Regions from separate parts of the Nostoc sp. LEGE 12447 genome, predicted to be linked through region 2. Evidence: predicted binding sites of a transcription regulator. Region 2 holds the regulator's gene; each other region holds the start of a gene.
The links. Region 2 encodes NtcA, which controls nitrogen genes in cyanobacteria. Its sites were predicted from a motif close to TNTGTANNNNNNNNTACANA; they were not measured.
Positions count from the first base shown of each region.

Region 1: glnA (type I glutamate--ammonia ligase) is a predicted target of NtcA. The motif match lies at 3,824-3,843, and genes of this name have one in related genera.
Region 3: rpe (ribulose-phosphate 3-epimerase) is a predicted target of NtcA. The motif match lies at 4,035-4,054, and genes of this name have one in related genera.

Region 1 is NZ_JADEXT010000001.1:169,207-177,310, reverse strand. It holds gene cysW (sulfate ABC transporter permease subunit CysW) at 1-349, opposite strand, end outside; gene cysT (sulfate ABC transporter permease subunit CysT) at 336-1,196, opposite strand; gene IQ274_RS00730 (sulfate ABC transporter substrate-binding protein) at 1,358-2,506, opposite strand; partial or broken gene IQ274_RS36220 (sulfate ABC transporter substrate-binding protein) at 2,812-2,946, shown strand; gene apcB (allophycocyanin subunit beta) at 3,099-3,608, opposite strand; gene glnA (type I glutamate--ammonia ligase) at 3,966-5,387, shown strand; gene IQ274_RS00715 (hypothetical protein) at 5,518-5,718, opposite strand; gene IQ274_RS00710 (class I SAM-dependent methyltransferase) at 6,009-7,067, shown strand; gene IQ274_RS37185 (hypothetical protein) at 7,719-7,841, opposite strand; gene patX (heterocyst-inhibiting protein PatX) at 7,855-8,082, opposite strand.
Region 2 is NZ_JADEXT010000043.1:30,151-38,254, forward strand. It holds gene hisB (imidazoleglycerol-phosphate dehydratase HisB) at 1-374, opposite strand, end outside; gene fabI (enoyl-ACP reductase FabI) at 470-1,246, opposite strand; gene ntcA (global nitrogen regulator NtcA) at 1,626-2,297, shown strand; gene IQ274_RS29210 (DUF3084 domain-containing protein) at 2,466-3,956, shown strand; gene IQ274_RS29215 (Holliday junction resolvase RuvX) at 4,072-4,527, shown strand; gene IQ274_RS29220 (DUF3146 family protein) at 4,590-4,859, opposite strand; gene IQ274_RS36820 (hypothetical protein) at 5,170-5,931, opposite strand; gene IQ274_RS29230 (aldo/keto reductase) at 6,091-6,957, shown strand; gene psbP (photosystem II reaction center PsbP) at 7,347-7,892, shown strand.
Region 3 is NZ_JADEXT010000011.1:89,310-97,413, reverse strand. It holds gene IQ274_RS14430 (AI-2E family transporter) at 1-423, shown strand, start outside; gene IQ274_RS14425 (serpin family protein) at 448-1,779, opposite strand; gene IQ274_RS14420 (S8 family serine peptidase) at 2,286-3,881, opposite strand; gene rpe (ribulose-phosphate 3-epimerase) at 4,081-4,788, shown strand; gene IQ274_RS14410 (HetP family heterocyst commitment protein) at 5,654-5,992, opposite strand; gene IQ274_RS14405 (hypothetical protein) at 6,165-6,371, opposite strand; gene IQ274_RS14400 (GH116 family glycosyl hydrolase) at 7,954-8,104, opposite strand, start outside.

The DNA of each region.
Region 1 (8,104 bases), on a different contig from region 2:
GGTCAATAATGCTCAAAACTATGGCTCGTCCAGGAAATTTATGACGAGCGATCGCCCAAGCTGCACATAGCCCAAATACTGTATTTAAAGGCAGAGAAATTACAGCCAGCAAAAGTGTCAGCCAAGCTGCATGGAGAAAAGCTGGTCGTGTCAGGTTGGATAGAAATGGCCCAACTCCCTTACTGAAGGCTTGAACAAAAACGTTGATTGCAGGGATGTATTGAACTAAAGCTAAATAAGCGATCGCTATACCAATTAAAACTATTGGCACCCAACTCTTCTGCTCTTTAGGCTTGGCTGTATGTGTATCAGATGCAGATGAGTGAAAACTTGGCTTATCTACTGTCATATCGTCTTGCCCATGCTTGTAAGAAATTAATTGCTAATAGCAATACCAACGAAATTGATAGTAAAACTATGCCAATTACTGTTGCACCAGAATAGTCATACTGCTCTAACCGTTGGAAAATCAATACAGGTGCGATCAAATCTTGATAGGGCGTATTAGAAGAGATAATTACAGTTGACCCATATTCGCCAACCGCACGGGAGAAACCCAAGGCAACACCAGTTAAAATCGTCGGAAATAAAGGTGGCAAAATTACTTTCCAAAAGGTCTGCCATTGAGAAGCGCCTAGACACCAAGAAGCTTCTTCAATTTCATGTTCCATTTCCTGAAGTACGGGTTGCACAGTTCTCACAATAAAGGGTAGTGAGATAAATATCATTGCCACCGCTACTCCTGTGCGAGTAAAAGCTACCTTAATTCCCAGTGGTGCTAGTAGCGAACCTATCCAGCCATTATCACTGTAAACAGTTGCTAGGGTTAGCCCCGCTACTGAAGTTGGCAGTGCAAAAGGTAAATCTACTGTGGCATCAATCAAGCGTTTGAAGGGAAAGTCGTAGCGCACCAGAACCCAAGCAATTAGAGTACCAAATACGCCATTGAGTAAGGCAGCAAATATTGCCGTGACAAAAGTTACATTATAGGTAGCTAATGCGATATCACTGGTTGCGATCGCCCAAAATCTCGCCGGAGGTTCCGTACTCGCTTTCAGGAACATGGCAATTATGGGGATAAACAACATCACTGTCAGGTATGCTATTGTGATTCGCCAAGTCCAGGGAACCCGCCGCAATTTCTTCCAGAATGGTGTTTTGCGCTCAACTTCCAAAGAAGAAGATACAGTCGTCATAGTCAAGAATTCAAAATTTAAATTTCACAAGAATTTTTTTGCCAGTATTCGTAATTGCTAATTCGTAATTCAAAGACATTCCAACAAATTTTAATTTTCGATAAAATAATTTTGTAAGGTTATCACTACGAATTACGAATTACGAATTACTTAATTACCGTTTATTTTTGGGCTTGAATCTTATCAAACACGCCCCCATCGGCGAAAAATTTCTTATCGATTGCACTCCAACCGCCGAAGTCTGCAACTGTACCCAAAGTTTTCACCTTGGGAAATTTGTCTGTGACTTCTTTAGTTTGAGCTAAAGTCTCATCCACAGGACGGAATCCTAATTTGACAAACTCTTGCTGTGCTTCTGGAGTATAGAGGTATTTCACAAAACCTTCAGCAACTTCGCGGGTTCCATGCTTATCGACATTCTTATCTACCACTGCGATCGGATTGTCGATGGATATGTTTACATCGGGAATGACATAATCAACCTTCTCGCCCTTTTGCTGTGCCAAAATGACTTCGTTTTCGTAGTTGATTAAGACATCTCCCTGCCCTTGCTTGGCAAATGTATCAGTAGCTTCCCGTGCATCTTTAGGCAAGATTGGCACATTTTTGTAAACTTTAGTCACAAATTCAGTGGCTTTAGCCTCATCGCCACCTGTTTTAATCACAGAATCCCATAGTGCTAAGAAATTCCACTTAGCAACACCTGAAGTTTTGGGGTTAGCAGTAATTAGTTTTACACCGTCTTTAGCTAAATCTTGCCAGTTTTTGATGCCTTTAGGATTGCCGGAACGAGTTACTAATGCTGCAACTGATTTGGAGACAATACCGTTGTTGGGAACTTCTTTCTCCCATCCTGGCTGAATCAATCCAGCCTTCTCAATCTTTGAAGTGTCTCCAGCTAGTGCCAAGTGGACGACATCTGCTTCCAAGCCATCGATAACAGCGCGAGTTTGAGAACCAGAGCCGCCATAGCTTTGCTTGAAGACGACAGTTTGATTATGATCTTTCTTCCACTGTTCTACAAATTTAGGAATAATTGCTTCGTGAGCCGCTTTGGTGACAGCAAAGGAAACCAGAGTTAGTTCAACACTATCTTTGTTTGCAGCCACAGGAGTAGCGCTAGCATTAGGGGTTTCAGAAGAAGAAGTATTCCCAGTTCCTCCACCAGAGCAGGCAGCAAGCGCCACACTCAATACAGTCCCTACCAAAAAGAGTGATACAAAACCTTTAAGCGAATTTAGTCTGAACCGATATGTTCCATGTTCAGCAATTGCTTGTAATCTTTTCAGTGGGTGTTGCCACAAACTCATTCCATTTCCTCCGCTAAATCTACAGATAACTGATGGGAATACAGTTATATAGTGTTTATCATACCGGATGATTACATCTAACTAGTTGCAAACACCAATAAACCTCACATTCTTCATCAAGAATATGGTGATTCTACCAATTATGTAAGGAATTACAATACTTTTATTTTCAAGTATCAAGCAATTTGCTAGGGAATTGAGAATTAGACATTAGTTATTTTTTCTCCCTCATTTGAAATAGTAGTCGGATATTTTACATATCTTCACTACGAGTTTCCCCAGGAAAAATCAAAATTTTTAGTATAAAGGAAGTACAGAATAAATTTCCTAAGATTTCTAAGCTTTACAACGTTCAGAGTTTGGGAGGCTGGGATACTGTTCAGAAGAAGTTTTTCGATGACGGCGCAATATTCGACAAAATCCAAAGTGGACAACGCTAACATGGCCTTTTTGAACTGAATTAGAGAGGCGTGACATTGCCCTTTAGCGGCAAAAACTTGGATTAAAAAAGCGATCGCTCTTTCCCAACAAAGACAAAAGTGCGATCGCTATTTATATTTATGTCTTGGCAGACATCCCGCCCACCTAAAATCTAAATATCTATCTCGCTCAACTCGCGTGTGATGTGATCAAATGGTTCATCCACAAAAGCAGTATTAACCACACCTGCTGCTGCTACTTGCTCCTTAATCAGATCCTTGAGAATCTGGATACCGCGAACCGTAGGTCCAATAGGCACGCCTAGAGAATTGTAAGTTTCCCGTAGCCCTTGTAGCACTCGTTCATCCAATACATTTGTGTTCCCAGCAACTAGTGCATAGGTAGCGTAGCGCAAATAGTAATCAAGGTCGCGCAGACAAGCTGCATAACGACGAGTTGTATAGGAATTTCCACCGGGGCGAATCAATTCTGGCAGTTCTTCATATAACTTCAAACCCGCCTGCTTGACAAGTGCAGCCGCATTAGAATTTATCGCCGCCGCCGCTTGGACTCGGACTGTACCACTGTCAAAGTAAGACTTTAGGCTATCGATCGCATTCCGGTCAAAATACCGACCAGCTAAGTCATAATTCTTAATTAAACTTGTTACCGCATCGCGCATTCTTTTTTCTCCCAATCCTTGCTATTTATGGTTTGATATTTATTTGGCTGCACTTACGCACCAGTAAATTTTTGTGCTATTTAAAATAGATTCGGCACAAAAACAATCTATCCACTATTTAAGGATTCTATGCCAAAGTTGACCCCTATATGATGAACTTTCCAGTTTTGTACAGATGAGCGCTGAAAGGTTAATATAACCTGATAATCCAGATATCTGTAACATAAACTACAAAATCAGCTAATGTCTACTATTTAAGATATTTCTGGTGTGTCACGGTCTGATTGAGATCAGCAGGGTTAGGATGCAATGTAAGATTCTGGTTGACTTTAGGAAATTGGTAGAGAAGGAGTAACAATGACTACACCACAAGAACTCTTGAAGAGAATTCAAGATGAAAAAATTCAACTGATTGATCTCAAATTCATCGACACAGTAGGGACTTGGCAGCACCTCACACTGTACCAAAACCAAATCGATGAGACTGCGTTCACTGATGGCGTAGCTTTTGACGGTTCCAGCATTCGGGGTTGGAAAGCGATCAACGAATCGGACATGACGATGGTACTCGACCCCAACACTGCTTGGATCGACCCATTCATGGAAGTGCCAACACTAAGTATAATTTGTAGTATTAAAGACCCCCGCACGGGTCAACCATACAACCGTTGCCCACGGGTTATTGCCCAAAAAGCAATAGATTACCTGGTTGCCAGTGGCATTGGTGATACAGCCTTCTTTGGCCCTGAAGCTGAGTTCTTTATCTTTGATAGTGCTAGGTTTGCCCAAACTGCTAACGAAGGCTATTACTTCTTAGACTCCGAAGAAGGTGCTTGGAATTCCGGTAAAGCCGGTACAGATGAAAAACCCAACTTGGGTTACAAACCACGCTTCAAAGAAGGTTACTTCCCAGTCGCACCGACGGATTCTTTCCAAGATATCCGTACAGAGATGCTGTTGACAATGGCAGAATTAGGTGTGCCCATTGAAAAACATCACCACGAAGTTGCTACTGGTGGTCAGTGCGAACTAGGTTTCAAGTTTGGGAAGTTGATCGAAGCGGCTGACTGGTTGATGATTTACAAATATGTCATCAAGAACGTTGCTAAAAAATATGGCAAAACCGTCACCTTCATGCCAAAACCGATTTTTGGCGATAACGGTTCGGGAATGCACTGTCACCAGTCCATCTGGAGAGACGGCCAACCTCTGTTTGCAGGTGATAAGTATGCTGGTTTGAGTGATATGGCGTTGTACTACATTGGTGGTCTTCTCAAACACGCACCAGCGCTGTTAGCAATTACTAACCCCAGTACCAACTCATACAAGCGCCTAGTACCTGGTTATGAAGCTCCTGTAAACTTGGCTTATTCTGAAGGGAACCGTTCTGCTTCTATCCGTATTCCTCTATCTGGTAAAAACCCCAAAGCCAAGCGTTTAGAATTCCGTTGTCCAGATGCTACATCTAACCCCTACTTGGCATTTGCTGCAATGCTTTGTGCTGGTATCGACGGCATCAAGAACAAAATACATCCTGGTGAACCCTTAGATAAGAATATCTATGAACTCTCTCCAGAAGAGCTTGCAAAGGTTCCCTCAACTCCAAGTTCTTTAGAACTGGCATTGCAAGCACTAGAAAACGATCACGCTTTCTTGACAGAATCAGGCGTATTCACGGAAGACTTTATCGAAAATTGGATTGACTACAAGCTTAACGAAGCCAAGCAGTTACAGCTACGTCCTCATCCCTATGAGTTTTACCTCTACTACGATGCTTAATTAATTAAATTAAGAATCGTATCTAACTAAAATTAATAAGTTTAGCCACCCTAGAGTACAGGGTGGCTTTTTTTCCAGAGTTGCCAGTTGAGATATTCACTCAAAAAATCTAGCTTCAAACTCTTGAAACTTAACTCATGGAAGCGTGGCTGGGTCCATAAATCATCCGACTACTAGCATCTACCTTCCCTTGAATTGGGTTCCAGTAGTGAGAGACTTCTTCAGGAAGACCAAGTTCTTGTGCGGCCCGCATCAGCATTGATTGTTGGCGATTCTTGACTTGCTGATGTTCACGCACCATCAACGCACGAGATTTATCTGCGATAGACATAACCATAGTCCTCTTTATTTGGTGAATATATAATTTTTGTTTTCTTACAAGACTAATATAACAAAAAATCTGTAACATAAGCTACTTTTTACATAAATTTATATTTTGCTTTGCTGACAATATTAGCCATTTGTCCCCAAAGCTGGAAAAATCTTCCTTAATCTATCTATGATGGCTAAAATCATCTGGCTTCAAGTTTGTCTTGCCTGGGAGCTTTTACTTTTCCAACAGGAGGTAATTTTTTCGTTACAATTATTTACATAAAAGTAATCAAAACTTAAGCTATTTTTATGCCTGAGAGTTTAACTAAGCTGACTTATCAGACCTTTCAGCAGGGTAAAAATTACTTTGGTCTGGCTCACAAGATATTAAGTTCACAGTTGAGGAACCTGGTGTATCCGACACTTCAACAAAAGACCAAACCCATCCCAAATGAGCTTTTAGTCAAGCTTCAACAGAGATTGAACCAGCTGCTCGAAACAGACTGGCAAGATGCCCAAAAAGGTGTCTACCCGGAAAGTTTATTGTTTGATAACCCCTGGCAAGACTTTTTTTCCTACTATCCTCTAGTGTGGCTAGATTCTCCTCAAATCTGGGAGCGGGTTAAACAACAAAATTATCAAGATTTTTCGCCCGAAATTGACACAGATGGTTATCCCAGCTACTACGTGCAGAACTTCCATCACCAAAGCAATGGCTATTTAAGTGACTTGTCAGCCAATTTATATGACTTACAAGTAGAAATTCTTTTTGGTGGGGCAGCTGATGCGATGCGGCGGCGAATTCTCGCTCCTCTCAAGCAAGGGCTGAAAGCTTTTGATTCGTTTACACCAAAGCAAGTCCGTATTTTGGATGTAGCTTGTGGAACTGGGCGGACTTTAAAGTTAATTCGGGCAGCCTTGCCTCAAGCATCTCTGTTTGGCACAGATTTGTCACCAGCTTATTTGCGGAAAGCAAATGAACTACTATCGCAAATCCCAGGAGAACTACCGCAACTTTTGCAAGGCAATGCCGAAGAGTTACCTTATGTAGATGATTATTTTCATGCTGTAACTTCTGTTTTTCTCTTCCATGAGTTACCAGCATCTGTACGTCAGACAGTTATTGAGCAATGCTTCCGGGTAACAAAACCAGGCGGAGTCTTTATTATCTGTGACTCCATTCAGTTGAGTGATTCACCTGAGTTGGAATATATGATGGACTCTTTTCCTGAAACTTTCCATGAACCCTATTACAAGCATTACACCACTGATAACTTGGTAGAGCGTTTACAGAGAGTAGGCTTTGAGAATATTGAGATACAAGACCATTTTATGAGCAAGTATTTCATTGCTCATAAGCCAGCTTGAAACAATACCTTTTCATTGCCTTTTCTTTAAGGAAACTTTACCTAAAAAGGACAGATGCAAAATTTTGCATCTGTCATTGGGTGTAGAATAATTAAGATGAGTGAGATTATCTAGCAAATTCTTCTTAATATTTATTTCGTTGAACACCATCTACGAGGAGAACGAACCAGGGTGCAAGAGTAGCTCATAAATAGTAATATTTGTTGCCAAGTGCAATCAATCTATACTACTTGTGCGAATCCATGTCCTAGATAAGCTCAAATGGAACGAAAGGGATTTTATGCTTAGGTAAAGGACGCTAAACACGCGTCGAAGTGAAGATCCATTAGTTGCTCATATAGAAGCCAGCTACTCAATGTATGAGAAGAAAAGATATTGGGGAATAAAGTGAATGAAGTTGCCTTAAGACTATTTCCTTAGCAAGCAAAATGTTTGAATTAGACGTGCTTTAGATTAACTGATAGTCTAAATAACATCTATTTCTAGAGCCGTTAAGGATTGAGATGCAGAGCTTCCCACCGAATATAAGCAACAGTTATGTAGCTTTTGGGAGTTGTTAATGCTGCTGATCAAGACACTTAATTTTATTTGCGTTTTGATCGCCAGGATTAAAAGACCAACTAATGATATACAAAGCTTGCAGTTGAAATACTAAGCGATCGCTGAAGATTTTCGCGTGTCAACTGTATATATCTCTGTCAAAAAAGCTGTGTCAAATATGTTGGCATAACATCGTGTTTTCTGGAACTTTGGTTCTTTTGGAAGAACAGGCATTATCCTACGGTGGTTAAACCACAACATAGGTATTTCCGAATTTTTGTGTCACTTCCCTACGCCCACTACCGCGATGACGTGGCGCATCATCTGGATTTTGTTCAGATGCTGCCGAGAGCCACTGTTCCGAAGTAGGCGTGGAAAGTAGCCCCGTTGATAAGTGATTGACCATTGCTTGGCAGTTAGAAGCTAAGGGGCCGAACACCAGACTCGATACTAAAAGTGAAATGGCAGCACGCATAGCAAATGTCTATTTTGGAACT
Region 2 (8,104 bases):
AGCGCTACCTGAACTAAAGCTTCATCCAATGGCGCAAGAAAATTACCAAAGCGGACAATACCTTTTCTGTCGCCTAGTGCTTGGTTGAAAGCTTGGCCTAAAGTAATGCCTACATCTTCGTTGGTGTGATGGTCATCAATTTCCCAGTCTCCCTTGGCTTGGACATCTATATCAATCAGCCCGTGGGAGGCAATTTGATGCAACATGTGATCCAAAAACGGAATGCCTGTTGCTGCCGTGCAAGTTCCTCTACCATCCAAATTGATGGTAACTTGTACATCAGTTTCACCAGTAGTGCGGTGAATAGTGGCAATCCGAGGGGTTTTAGTTGACTGGTCGTAGTTTGAATTAACTTGGCGATTGGTTGTTTGCATGGGAAGTGGAGAATGGGGAATGGGGAATGGGGAATCGGCAAGAATAATTTTTTACTTACTCCCTCTACTCCCGACTCCCTACTCCCCAAATTATCTTACATTCCCATAATTTCATATCCTGCATCTACATATAGAACTTGTCCGGTAATACCACTGGACAAATCACTACATAAGAAAGCGGCAGTATTCCCCACTTCTAGCTGAGTGACAGTACGGCGCAGGGGAGCTACTTCTTCGACATGATGAATCATATCCAAAATTCCACCCACTGCTGAAGATGCTAAGGTGCGGATGGGGCCTGCGGAGATGGCATTGACGCGGATATTTTTCGGCCCTAGTTCAGCAGCTAGGTAACGCACGCTCATTTCTAACCCTGCTTTAGCAACTCCCATAACGTTGTAGTTAGGGATTGCTCTAACACCGCCTAAATATGTCAGCGTGACGATACTACCTCCCTCAGTCATCAAAGGTTTCGCTGCACCACTTAACTGCACCAGCGAGTAGGTACTGATTTCTAAGGCAGTGTTGAAGCCAGAACGAGAGGTTTGGCTAAAGTCTCCACTTAAATCGTCTTTACTGGCAAAGGCCAGACAATGGATGAGAATGTCTAGCTTCCCCCATTGCTCACGAATTGTCTCAAAGGTAGATTGAATCTGTTCTTCATCTTGGACATTACAAGGAAGAAATAAGCTTGGGTTGAGGGGTTCTACCAACTCCGCAACTTTTTTCTCCATTTTGCCGCGTTCATCCGGCAGGTAGGTAATACCCAGGTTTGCTCCGGCTTTATGCAGCTGTTGGGCGATGCCCCAGGCGATCGAGCGGTTATTGGCAATACCTGTAACAAGAGCATTTTTTCCAGTCAGATTCAGCATAGAAATTGTTAATGCGATCGATCATTAGGAGCATACTAGAATCTGAGGCACGTTTGTCTTTGTTTTATACAGGATTTGCAAAAATGAATATTGAGAAGGGTGTTTGCTATGACAAAAATCTTGATTTTTCCTAAAGATTTTCTCAAGATATCTTTATTTGTTCTTTAAAAAACCCTTTTTAATACAGTTATTGGAACTACTTATCAACAATTAGTAGCTGAAAGGATCAACAATTATGTATCATTATAAACAAACAGTTATGAAGCGATTAGTTTGAGTATAGGAAAGTACAGAAAGGTTGACGGTGCTTTATTCATTTTTCGGGTGTATTCTTAGGTAATCAGTTTTTGTTTTTCCGGCATTGGGTAGGGGAAGGGAGATGATCGTGACACAAGATAAAGCCCTAGCAAATGTATTTCGTCAGATGGCGACCGGGGCGTTTCCGCCAGTTGTGGAAACGTTTGAACGCAATAAAACGATCTTTTTTCCTGGCGATCCTGCCGAACGAGTTTATTTTCTTTTGAAAGGTGCTGTTAAACTTTCTAGGGTGTACGAGGCAGGAGAGGAAATAACAGTAGCATTGCTTCGGGAAAATAGTGTTTTTGGTGTTTTGTCATTGCTGACAGGAAATAAGTCGGATAGGTTTTACCATGCGGTTGCATTTACCCCTGTGGAATTACTGTCAGCCCCAATTGAACAAGTAGAGCAAGCACTTAAGGAAAATCCAGAATTATCAATGTTAATGCTGCGGGGTCTTTCTTCGCGCATTTTACAGACAGAGATGATGATTGAAACTCTTGCTCACCGAGATATGGGTTCTAGGTTGGTGAGTTTTTTATTAATTCTTTGTCGGGATTTTGGCGTTCCTTGTGCAGATGGGATAACTATTGATCTGAAGTTATCTCATCAGGCGATCGCAGAAGCAATTGGTTCAACTCGTGTTACTGTTACTAGGCTACTAGGGGATTTGCGTGAGAAAAAGATGATTTCTATCCACAAAAAGAAGATTACCGTGCATAAACCTGTTACCTTAAGTAGGCAATTCACATAAAATCAATCGGAGAAAGGGGAATCGGCGCGTGTTCTATTTTGAAAGATGACACTAATAGCTAGAGGTAAATCTAAAATTGAATAATTTCAGCTATTGCCAACTTCCACTTCTCCGCAGACAATGCTTAAAAGTAGTAGGCTGTATCTGGAAGGATTTCGGTAGCTAAAGATGACCACCGGATACATCCTCATCGCAGCAATTTTAATTCTGGGAGGCGTAATTGCCACCGTGGGCGATCGCATCGGCACACGAGTTGGCAAAGCCCGCCTCTCACTTTTTAAGCTTCGTCCGAAAAATACTGCCGTAGTGGTAACTATTTTTACGGGCGGTTTGATTTCAGCATCAACATTAGGAATTTTATTCGCTGCCGATGAAGGCTTGCGAAAGGGAGTTTTTGAATTAGAAGATATTCAAACAGACCTCAGACAGAAACGGGAACAGCTAAAAACCGCAGAAACTCAGAAAAGTCAGGTAGAAAGTGAGCTAAATCAAGCAAGAATTGCCCAAGCAAAAGCACAACAAGACTTACAGGCAATTAATCAGTCTTTACAGGCAGCAAATGCCAAACAACTCCAAACACAAGCTCAGTTGAACCGCACCATTAGTCAACAAGCTCAAACTCAAACTCAACTCCAACGCACTCAAGGTCAATTAGGACAAGTTGTAACTCAGTACCAAAAAGCCATAGCTGAGTTGCAAAGCGTTTCCAATCAAAGAAAAGAGCTACAGGCGGCAGTTGAACTACTGAAGACAGAACGACAACGACTGTACGCTGAAGCGAAAAAAGCCATTGACGAAGCCAAAACAGCTATTGAAAAACGCGATCGCGAACTGGCTAACCGTCAAGAAGCCATAGAACAACGCGATAAAAAAATTGGCCAACTCGATCAATTGATTCAAAAGCGGAATGTAGAAGTTGCAGCACGAGAGGAAGTGATTGCCAAACGGGAATCGCGCCTCAAAGAATTGGAAGCGCAACAAGAGCAACTAGAACTAGAAGTTGCCAGGCTGGAAAAATATTATCAGTCTTACCGCGACCTGCGTCTAGGTAAGTTGGCCTTAGTTCGCGGTCAAGTTTTGTCTGGTGCTGTAATTCGTGTTACCCAACCTGCTGCGGCTCGTCAGGCAGTGGTACAACTTTTACAAGAAGCCAATCGCAACGCCAACCTCGAATTAAGTGAGCCTGGGGCAAATCCTGCCAATGTAGAGCTACTACGCGTGACTCAGGATCGGGTTGACCAATTGAGCAAGCAGATTAGCGATGGTCAAGAATATGTGGTGCGAATTTTCTCGGCTGGTAATTACGTCAGGGGAGAAAAGCAGATAGAGTTTTTCGCCGATACAGCGCGAAATCAATTGGTTTTTTCGGGAGGCGCAGTCCTAGCTACAACTAGTGCCGATTCCAAAACTATGACATCGTATCAGTTACAGCAAAGGCTGGAAATACTAATTTCTGCTTCCCAATTTCGGGCCCGTAATGCCGGAATTGTCGAAGATGTGCAAGTAGAGGGGACTTTCTTGCGCTTTGTCGCCCAATTAAGACAGTATAATCAACCCTTAGAAATCAAAGCGATCGCAGCAGAGGACACTTATACAGCCGGGCCATTGAGAGTAAAATTAGTGGCAATAGTCAACGGAAAAATTATTTTTAGTACTTAAAACATTATTTGCACACTGTTATTAGTAAGATTTAAACATATTCAACAGCAGTCAAAATAGTTGCTGTAATTGCATTTATTGATTTCTAATTCTCAATTTTTATTTTTAATTTCTTATGACTTTACGCGAATTTTCACCAACGCAACCAGTCATATTGGGGTTTGATCCAGGTCGAGATAAGTGTGGGTTAGCGGTGATGGGACTGGATCGACAATTGTATTATCATCAGGTTGCGTTAGCCAAAGAGGCGATCGCTACCATTGAAACACTGCGTCAAAAGTTTCCCATCTCCTTGATGGTGATGGGCGACCAAACTACAGCCAAGCAGTGGAGACAGCAACTATATCAGGAATTGACAGAACCTCTGAGTATTATTTTAGTAGATGAGCGATATACAACCTTAGAAGCACGCGATCGCTATTGGCAAATGTTCCCACCCAAAGGACTAACAAAGTTATTGCCACAAGGTCTGCGACAGCCTCCAAGACCGATAGATGACATTGTTGCCATTCTCCTAATCGAAAGATATTTAAACCGCCTCACAGAATCAACACTCAGCAGTCAAGAGTGAGGAATGACATCCTTAACTCCTGTACAGACGCGATTAATCGCGTCTCACCTAACTCCTAACTTTTAAAGTTCCGCCCGAATAGTAAAAGCATAATCTCCTCCAGGCTCTAGCTGATAATCTTGTTGCTCCAAAAATCGACCAAGGGGTTCTTTGATTAAAGCGCGGCCTTGGGAAGGCTTGACGGCAAGTTCTCCCCGGCGAAAATGCCACTGGAAATGCCACTCAAACTCACCTGCACTCACTTCACCCTCAAGGAAGCCGTGTTGCCAAGATTGGCGGGTGATTCTGACATGGGCAATGGTTTCTGGCAGTCGTCTTTTAGCACTCACAATGCTTTATGTCAAGTGTAGAATAACAGCCGCTCATATTAGACTGGCTTCTTATTTTATGTACCAAACATAGTCTAAATAGACAAACTGACAAAGTGAGTATTTTTAGTTGAGTCAGAATGGTACTAATGGATAATGCTAAATGTAAAATTTCAGTTGAAAGTGACTCAAACTTCCTTAATCTCAGCGTTTCGTGTCTATATAGCAAATCCTAAATCATTTTTGATAGACAATATCCCCAGCTTTCTAGATAAGTCAGCGATCTATGACTTCAGTCTATGGGCATAGTGGTAAGTAGTGGGGATAGTTTTTGTTAAAGTTTTAGAAATAAGAGTATCCTAGAAACTGTATATCTAACGCTTCTTTCATCAGTGTATTGTGGATTGATTGGAATTTCTTTGAAAGATTTCAGCACAATTACAGACCGATAAAGCTTAGAGTATTTATATTGCTTTTCTTGGATGTCAAAACGCAGAATATTTTCTAGTGGATGTTCAATAACTTGATTTCCACGAAGACTTTTACGTTCGATAAAGACCTTATCGATGCTTTTATAGAAGGTGCAGGTAGTTACAGGTGATGTGGCAAAAAAAGCAGCGACCGCCATGATAATTAATATAGATAAACTTAAGAAAAATAGATAATTTCGCTGATTTTGCTGTACCAATAGAGAAGTTTTACTAGAGTTGATAAAATCGTTGGTTTTCAAGGTAAATTCTTGATTTTGTTCATAGCTAAGATGGGATAAAAGAGGAAAATCTTTAAATGGAGTCACAATTATAACCTGATAGCTTTTCGACCCTTTGCTACCAGTTTTTGTGAGAATGTATGCTTCACTGGGATCAAACATTCTGAGTTTCTCCATCCTTCCCAGCAAATTAAACCGTCTCAATTCACAATTAATTTTGCTTGGCGAGAGGCGATCGCAATTAAGACTGATTGAAGCAGACTCAAAAAATAAGCAGTAAATCAAGAAGCCTAAACAGACAGTAAAAATGCACCACCCGATGACCCAATATCTGAGTGGTCGATGCTTTAACTGCAATCTGGTACGGGTTTCCTCGACAATTTTCATCAGTGCTTGTGTATAGAATACTTAACCCCTGAGTAGAGTATTCCCTTAGTAGCCCATTCACTTATCAACAAATCTAAGTACTAGGGAGGATTTATGATAAATCGCTCAAAAAGCTTTGATTAGCTGGGATAATTGGGTCAGAAAGCTATAGCTAGAAGCATGGAAACCAAACAGCTAGGAAAAACTGGTGTCTTTGTAAGTGCGATCGGTTTGGGTGGTATGCCCATGTCAATCTCTAATCGCCCTCCCGAATCGCAATCAATCGAAGTTATTCATCGGGCTTTGGATTTGGGTATTACATTTATTGACACTGCCGATTCTTACTGCAAAGATGAGTCAGAAAAACACCACAACGAGCGACTAATTCACAAGGCACTTACTAGTTATAAAGGCGATGTTAGCCAAGTAATTGTGGCAACTAAAGGCGGTTTGATGCGTCCCGATGGAAACTGGACAAGCAACGGCAACCCAGAACATTTGCGCGAAACAATTCGAGTCAGTTTTGAGGCGTTAGGTGGCGCTAAACCCATCGATGTTTGGCAATACCATTCACCCGATAGTAAGTACAGCATTGAAGAATCCCTTGCGCCAGTGAAAGAAGCAGTGGAGGTAGGTTTGATTAGGTTTGTGGGAGTTTCTAACTTTTCGGTTGAACAAATTAAGCGGGCACAAGATGTAGTAGATATTGTCTCGGTGCAGAATCAATACAGTCCTTGGCAACGACAGCCAGAAAAGGACGGCGTGTTGAAGTATTGCGAACAGCAAAAATTGACATTTTTGCCTTGGAGTCCCTTTGGTGGTAGACGTCGCCATCAGGATTTGCAAGATATTCCTGCGATCGCTAACTTAGCTAAAGAAAAAGGCGTGTCAGTATATAGTATCGTTCTAGCGTGGTTACGCTCAAAATCGCCCGCTATTTTGCCAATTCCTGGTGCTAGCAAGGTTTCTAGTATTGAAGACTCAGCACAAGCTATCAATGTGAAACTATCTGAAGAAGAAGTACAAAAAATTGATCACGCAACTTAATCATTTCACTAGCTAACTTAAGTAAGTGAACGTAAATAATTGTCGTTGAGATCAGGTAATAGGCAACAGGCAATAGGCAATAGGTATAAGGATTTTAGCCTAGTTCATTTTTCTTTACATAGTTTGGTTTTATTGTGCCAACTCACTTAGATTTAGTAAAAGTTGTCAAATATTTACGCTCACTTTTAGTTAGTTTAAGACAGCGTAATAACTTACGATTCGGGTATTTGATGAAATAAAGGATATGTAAAGAAACAGTCTTTCCAAAAACAGGCGATCGCTTAAGCAACCCCGAAACGCATCATCCGAAGCGTCCCGCTTGGTGGGAGAATAAAAACGAGAAATGATGCAAGCCTGGTGTTGTCCCCAGCTCAAAGGAACTCGTATAAATGTGGAAAAGAATTGTATTAATTTTGCTATTGGTGTTGAGTTTCAGCCTGAGTAATTCTGATATAGCAGCTGCGGCTGGACTCAAAAGCTTTGTAGATACTAGTGATGGCTATCAGTTTTCATATCCTAACGGGTGGCTACAAGTTAAAGTTTCCAACGGGCCAGATGTGGTTTTCCACGATTTGATTGAGGTGTCTGAAAACGTTTCTGTTGTGATTAGCCCAGTTCCAGAAGGCAAAACTTTATCAGAATTGGGAACCCCAACAGAAGTAGGATATAAATTGGGAAAAGCTGCTCTTGCGCCTCCTGACTCTGGTCGTTCGGCTGAATTAGTCAATGCCGCAGAGCGAGAAGTAGACGGTAAAACCTACTACCTTTTAGAGTATGAGGTTCAACTTCCCAATAAACAGCAACGGCATAACATCGCCAGCGTCGCTGTTAGCCGTGGCAAACTTTTTACCCTCAACGCCTCAATTCCTGAAAAACGCTGGCAGAGAGTTAAAGGAATGATTGATGAGGTTGTAAATTCTTTTTCTGTCTATTAATTGGGAAATAGGGAATAGGGAAGCAGGGGGCAAAGGAGCAGGGAGCAGAGGAGCAGAGGAGCAGAGGAGCAGGGGAGGCAGGGGAAGCAGGGGAAGCAGAAGAACTATTGATTCTTGAGCCATGCCCAATTCCCAATTCCCAATGCCCAATTCCCAATGCCCAATTCCCAATGCCCAATGCCCCATACCCCATACCCCATACCCAATTAACA
Region 3 (8,104 bases), on a different contig from region 2:
GGGCTAACTATTGGTCTAATGGCTCTCGTCCCCTTTGGTGGTTCTGTGGGCATTGCTCTGACTACACTATTGGTAGCACTGCAAGATTTCTCAATGGGTGTGAGGGTTTTGATAGCAGCAGTAATCGTACAGCAAATTCTTGAAAACTTAATTGCCCCCCGAATTTTAGGCAGTTTTACGGGTTTAAATCCAGTTTGGATTTTAATTTCAGTTTTAACAGGGGCAAGAATTGGCGGACTTTTGGGTGTAATTGTGGCAGTACCCACTGCTGTTGTCATTAAAACCGCTTTAAGTGCCTTGCGTCTTGGTCGCGAGACAAACGATAGCGGCACAGGGGAAGTAACTGCACCCGTTGCAGCAAACGAGTCCTCGAAAGCAAACGCTAACAACACTTTGAGTATTTCTGAAGCGACATTACCTTAAGGAGGCAGGAGGTTTCCTGCCTCCTCATTGTGGTTCAATAATGGAACCCATAAACAAAACGTTTCCCGTCTGATTATCCCTAATCGCACAGAAGAAGGGACGGTCAACAATCATTCGGAATGGTTCTGGTTCATCTCTCAAAGATGTTGCGACTATTCCCACTGAAGTAGCCGCAGCCGCTTCAGTACCTTCTTCGTTCACTTCGACAAAAGTTTTATGCTTAACTTGGCTAATGGCAAAATTTTTACCCATGCCAGAAAAATTGGCTTTGTTACTGAAAGCCTCTTCCATGCCTAAACTTTTCAAGGCATCATTGAGTGTAACTTCATAATCTGTTTTGAAGCGAGGTAGACGAATAAACCCTTTTTGTTTGTTGAACTGAGTCATCCATTTTTCCCAGTTTTCAACATTCAAGTTCTGATAAAAGGCTTTGAGATTAGAGTTCTGTTTGGGTAGAAAGATATAAAAACTGATTTTCCCATCTTTACCGTAAGGTAAACTAACCGCCTGAAATTGTTCGCTTTCATAGTACCTATAGTCACCTTCTTGTGACATCATTGGGTGTTGCTTTCGTTTACCAGATGTAATGTAAAAAGGGTATTGAGCAGTTTGACTTTTGTCAAATTCGTTACTCCAATTACCTTTAAAATATATGGCATTAATCAGAAACAACACTTGATCTGGTTCAATACTTTCAACTATTTTAGTGATTTTACCCTTAGTATTTTCTTTTACCCAGTTATTTATAATATTAGATGCGGCGGCATCTTTAAAGTTTAAATTGCTGATTTTAGCTTCATAGAAATCCTGAGTTCTCTTGAGAAAGTCTGGTGCAAAGCTAACATCTTGATTTGCCCAAAGCGAGTTAGCAATACTCAGTTGGACTTTCGCATCTGGATTTTCTAAAAGCTGCTTTAATACCGCCGCATAAGAAGAGTTGATTTCTGGTAGATTCATTCCCTGTAATTCCAGGGTTTTTGCCATAGCTTGTTGAGTTGAGCCACTAGCGCCGTTGTAGGTCATGGCTAGAGCAAGAGCGACACTCGAAGGTGAGATAAAAATATTATTCTCACCTTTATCATCTTTCAGAACTTCTGAAAATAGTTTGAAGCCAAACTTATTGCTAGACTCAACTATTCTTGTATCAGTGTTGACTGTTTTTTTTTGCAATGGAGTTTCTGGCTGAGGTAAACTAGATTGGGCGAGGGCACTTTTGTTACTCTCGACTTGAGAACAACCTAATACACTGAATAGAACAACACTTGCAGCTGCCAAAGCATAACGTCTGCCCAGACTCACACCATAACGTCTTTGCAGAAAATTTTCTTTTGCATCACTAAACTTTTGCCGATTCATTCTGCTACCTCACTTGCCAAAGATTCCCGATCTGTGCTTATGGTTGACGCAGACACTGTGTCAATGATTTACTATTGCATTTGATCCAATAGAAAATAAGACTGTTACAGTTTTTGTAACAGCAAGTTAATAGCTCAGAGGAATAAAACACAACTCATTAAAGCTGCTAATTCTTACTTGAGGCGGCTATGCAGACGAATTATGAAAAATCTCAATTTTGAGGAACTTTTCTATTTATCAATAACAGTATTGTAGACTACCTAACATAAAATAACCACTTCTATTGGGTTTTTATAGATATAGGATTTACGCCAAACTACAGGAGTTAGGGGTAATTCATCAAATACCCCTAACAGAAAAATTTTTTTTCGGCTATTGTTTTGCAACTCCTGAGATAGAATAACATTTTTAGTTGCATAAAATACAGAATTTTCATAGGGACGCACGCCTATGCGCCCCGATTGGAGAGTGTTGTTCGAATAAATGAAAATTATGCTGACCTATTTTTAATTGATAGGTACACTCCACCAAGCTAAACTATAGGGTTGAGTCGCTTCATTAAGCTTTTGACGAAACTGGATGCGGATTTTGTAATTGCCAGTAGTAGGAATGGGGCAGAAAATATGTTCTACACTATCGATTTGGCTGATTGAAGAGCAAACAGCACCAGCATCTGAATTTTGAGCATCAGCTTTTACTAAGTATAAGTCGAGATTATTCAAACCGCGATCGCGAAAATTTTCGCCCACATCATATTGTTGGTTGGTATTTCTATCGTTGAGTTCTACCAATCGATCCCAAGTTAGGGTGACAGCAACAAAACTTCCCTGCTTTAATGGTTTTGCTAATACATAGTCAACAGATGCTCCAACATCCACTTTGTGATAATCCCAACCAATAGCTGGCACCGTAGTTGATGGCTGCCATTGACCAGGACTCAATTGCTGATAAGCGCGAAATGTATTTAAATGACCCGCTCCCATTTGAGCATCCAAGGGAATTTTTGGATCTTTATAAGCATCAGAATCTAGCCAGTTTTGATTTTGTTTATCAATTAGCGTCCGGCTCATTCCCAACCGTAAGCCATCGCCACTATCTTGGATTTTGTCTGCTGAATTCAGCAATACAGCTTTCATTACTTGATGATGCCGAGCATCAATGCTCCAGTGGGGTTGTTTTGTGCGTATCTGTCGGTCAGCAAATTCTTGTAATAGAGCAACGGTAGCCGTAACTTGAGGCGCTGCAAAACTAGTACCTGTAACCTTGTTCAATTTGCCATCTGGATTGAGTAAAGGAATATTATTCCCAGGAGCAACTAAACTGATAGCGCGGCGGCCACCAATATCAAATTCCCTTCCAGCTAGCCTTCCACTCACTCCTTGGTTAGCACCCGCCAGATTAGCCACATCTACCTTGTTAAAAATTCCCCCTCGGCGGGATGAAAAAGCCACGTTCATTCCGTTAAAATTATCTGTAGGAATAGGAATACCGCCTTTACCCTGGTTGCCTGCGATCGCATACAAAACATCATGAACACGGCTAGACCAGTCAACACATAAAGTTAGTAAAGCATTGCCGTCTAAAATAGCTTCTGGTCTAGGATCGCGACTGAGAGGTTCACCAAAGCTAAAATTAATGGCACGGACATCGCCACTATTTTGTAGCGCTATGTGCTGGGCTGATAAACATTCTTCTGGCTGACCCATGCTTTTAGTGGAACCCACCGCAGACGAATACAATCTCGCTCCCGGAGCAATTCCCGGCAAAGCTTTGTCTTTACTTACCATTACACCAGCAACATTGTAGGCGTGAGGGTCAACACCGCTATTAGACTTAGCTGGCCCATTGCGTAAGAATACTCCCGCTAAAGATATGGCGCGATTTTTAGACACTGCCTTATCCCACCCAAACATTCCCGGCCGACCAATTTCCACTTGACCAATAGCAATTTTACGACCGATTAAATTATAAGGAGCTTGGTGTAGCTTCAAAGCATCAATACCGTTAGTTCCCAAAGCAGATTCTAAAGCCGAAGCAATTACTGGCGCACTCAGACAAGAAGCACTTAATCCCCAAATTATCCAGGTTAGTTTTTTAGTCATTTGTTATTTGTCATTAGTCATTGGTCATTAGTGATGAAATTAGGGGAGAGGTTACAGGTAGCAGGTGATAGGGAATCTGTACCCTGTAACCTGTACCCTATTCCCTATCTTCCAAAAAAGGCCGGGATCAAAGTTATGAGTCTTGCTCAATGTTTTGTTACAATGCTTACAGACGAGGACGCTTAAAAACCCACTAGCCATGACCCAAAACCTATCTCAAAAGCCCATTGTAATTTCTCCATCTATCCTATCAGCCGATTTTAGCCGTCTGGGTGATGAAATTCGCGCCGTAGACGCGGCCGGAGCAGATTGGATTCATGTTGATGTAATGGACGGTCGTTTTGTACCTAATATTACGATAGGCCCTCTGATTGTGGAGGCGATTCGTCCGGTTACAACCAAGCCACTGGATGTCCACTTGATGATTGTGGAGCCAGAAAAGTATGTAGAAGGATTTGCTAAAGCGGGTGCTGATATTATCTCCGTACACTGCGAACATAATGCTTCTCCACATCTGCACCGTACCTTGGGGCAAATTAAAGAGCTTGGTAAGAAAGCTGGAGTTGTACTTAATCCTGGTAGTCCTCTAGAGTTAATTGAATACGTTCTAGATTTGTGCGATTTAGTACTGATTATGAGCGTCAACCCTGGTTTTGGTGGTCAAAGCTTTATCCCTGGTGTATTACCCAAAATCCGCAAGCTGCGTCAAATGTGTGATGAACGCGGTCTTGACCCTTGGATTGAAGTGGATGGAGGGCTGAAGGCAAATAATACTTGGCAAGTTTTAGAAGCAGGAGCTAATGCAGTTGTCGCCGGTTCAGCTGTATTTAATGCTAAAGATTATGCTGAGGCCATTACATCAATTCGCAACAGCAAGCGTCCTACCCCAGAATTAGCCAAGGTTTAATTCATTGTTGGATTAACCATTCTCTACAAAAAATAGGGTGGTCGAATTGTCCACTCTGTTTTTATTTATACATAAAAATACTGGAAGCTCTTCAAGTTTTGAACTTCCAGTATTTACTGTATAAATTGAAAATTTAGAAAGCAGAGATAATCCAGGTTGGGAGGACTAGGATTACAATGGTTGAAAGAGAAGCGTATGACCTACTAGTTCCACCAGCCAAGACAACGGTTTCACCATAACTTTCCTGTTTCCGTCCCTGTTATTGGTGTTAAGCGTTTGCTTTATTAAATAAAGCAACACCAATCACAAGATAGAAAGTTTTCTAAGCATTACTCACATCGTCTGCAGTCAATGAAAGCTGTATAAAATTTGGATTGGGGGAATCCACCTCCCCAAATTCTTTTTGCTCAGACTTCCTCAGAAAAAGAACCACCATTAGCAACGGTTACATCATTTATCTTGGGATAGGAGTTATTTACTCCATGAAATGCTGACTACTTTTGTAATCAGTTTGATTTATTTCATAGTCAGAACTAATCATTGATTTTATGTTTTTAAATTAACTTGCTTGCTGCCAATCACCTCTATTGTGGTTGAAATTGCCGTTCTTATTAGTTTACCAATGTCGTCAGTATATATTTGCCATTTTGGCAGATTTTTGCAAAAAAATATTAATTAAATTAATCACTGCGATAGAAAACCTACCATGCAATCAATTTTAAATTAGCATGGCAGGTTTTCAGATACTCAATCAACTCTAGGGCAGAATTTCTTGATTCCAAATTATTTTTTAATTGGCTCGATAGCCTTTCAAGGACATATCTTGAGTTAATGGCGATTTCCTTGATTAATGTTTGTTAATTGTTTATCCCAATTTCTGGTCTAAACTAACGCCACGGATTTCTGTTTTTTGCTTTCCAACTACTTCAAGATAAGCAGGTCTTGAATCATTAGCATGTTTCAGCATTTTTAGATTTTCACTTTGCTGCTGTTTTGTTCTGTTGGTTTGAGAGTTTTCTTTCAGCAATCGGTTGTAGGTACGGTACGGAATGTAATGGAGAGGATTATAACCAGCAAAACGTAGCATTAAAACACATGCCCAGGAGTACTTTCCAGCAATAATCGCTTCAACTACTTTATCAAATTGTTGAGCCTTTACTGTTGTATCTAAGTTACTACTAATACCAGCAATGTCTTGATTCATCATAGTGTTTAATTATTTTGGATAAAGTAAACTAGTTCAGTTTCTGCGATTTTTAGCGTTTCAATTGAGGTTTATAAACTGCACTAACTTTTTTGCAGTTGTTCAATCGCTTTCGGGAAATTATCAGCAATTTGGTGGTGTTGGACGTTGACGAGGGCTAAAAATCCCTCTATCAACAGATGCGTACATAACTTTCCCAAGCTCTTATTAGCTCCCGCAGCTTTGAGCGGTAAAGATACAGACTGAAACTTTTCTGCTGTTTGAGCTTTACCTTGGCGCTATTAAGCAGAGTTTTAGTGATTTTGGCTGATAACTCCCCTAGTAAACTAGTTTGGGCAAGAGCTAGCTTGTAGTAGGGATACAAATTATATAGATTCATTGCTGAACTGTCCCCTTGGCTTGAGGTTTCGACTGCATTTGACCTGATGATTATTTTCATGAACTAACCTTTGATTAAAAACAATCAAGTTTTTAAGCAAGTTTGTTGGCTGCTCATTGCTAATTATCCAGATTCCATCCGATGAATTGAGGAAACTGTAGCTTTTGCTTGTTAGTAACTGAAAGGAAAAAATTTATCTTTTGTCTTCTCATTTGACTGGTAGGACAAAAGTCTAGGCGTAGCTCTTGGTAGATGCAGTTTTATCCTCTGAAACTTTATAGACTTTTAATTCAATCAATTTTCTCTGTTAAAACGCCTGTATTTCTTACTACTGGTTAATTAAGCAATTTCCGGCAAGTTTTCATATTTTTTTGAGTAGTGGAAAAAATTTATTTATTCTTGATCTTTAACAACGTCATTCGTATATATACTATTTTTTGTCGTTAATGTCATCTACGAAGTTAGTAGATTTTTAAGTTAAATTTACTGAATGTATTTCGATACGTACTTGCCTATTGTGCAACTTTTAATTTTGTCCTCCCTTACTAATTTATGAGGGGTCTGACCCCCCACACAATCTCAATTTAAACCCTTTATTATTGTCGAGTCGCTAGAAAATACTACCATTAACTATGATGTAAAACAACTTCCAAAAATAGTAACTGCTCAACAGTAAAAAACGTTTGCAGCCATAGCTTTGAACATATTTCCTTAATAAGTTCAATTAGATAATAATATTTATTATTCTGATGTTTCTTGGTTTGCAAGAACTACAGATTCAACGTATCTAAATAAAATCACTGTAAACCAATCATAAATATTTTATGATTATTAGCTATTAATAACAGCTAGACTATAGCAATCCGCTTTGATTTTTGAAAAAGTATTTCCTATTGCTTCTTATCTACCCACACAAGTAAGTATGGCTACGCCACGTTACACGAACAAAAATCAAAGCGGATTGCTAGAGTTTTAATTATTATCAATATCTGTACTAAGATGCTTTGAATAGAAATATATAGTAGGTTAAATCTTTAAAATATTAGAATATTGTCAATTTTATTCAACAGTAAATTCTCTATGTATTTATCTTTAAAAATTTTCTCAAGTAGAGATTACGGATGCTGTGACACTTGGGCTAAATGCTAATAAAAACCATCAATTGCCATGAGTTTGTGATGAGTGCTTTGCTCAACAATAATACCTCGGTCTAAAACAAAGATATAGTCGGCATAGAGTAGTCTAGAGTTCTCACTACTTCAACTCTTACCATTACTGAAATTTTCCTTTACTTCCGGAAATACTCGGAAAATAAAATCACAAATTTAAACTCTGCTTTCTCAGATAAAGACAGGCTAATCCTGACAAGGCATATACTATAGCGGTTCTCAATTGCATCGAATACAGACCTAAGCCCCAGTCCCTTCTCCTTAAAGGGGAGTCAGATTCAAAGCCTCTCTCCTTTTAATAAAGAGGTTTGGAGAGAGGTGAAAGTGTATTGCATCCATAGACGCGTAGCGGCTACTCTTACGAGAACGCTTTCAGCGAACTTGCAGGGTATGAGAACCGTTTTGATAGCTAATCAATTCATAACTAAGTAAATTCCCCAGATAGCCATTGCCCGTAAGTAGGTGCTAGCGCGGAAAGTACCAGTTGCGGTGATAGCTTCAGGGGTGCGAAATTGCAGCCCATTTTCATAAATTTGCTCGACTACAGCCTGTGTTAATCTCAAC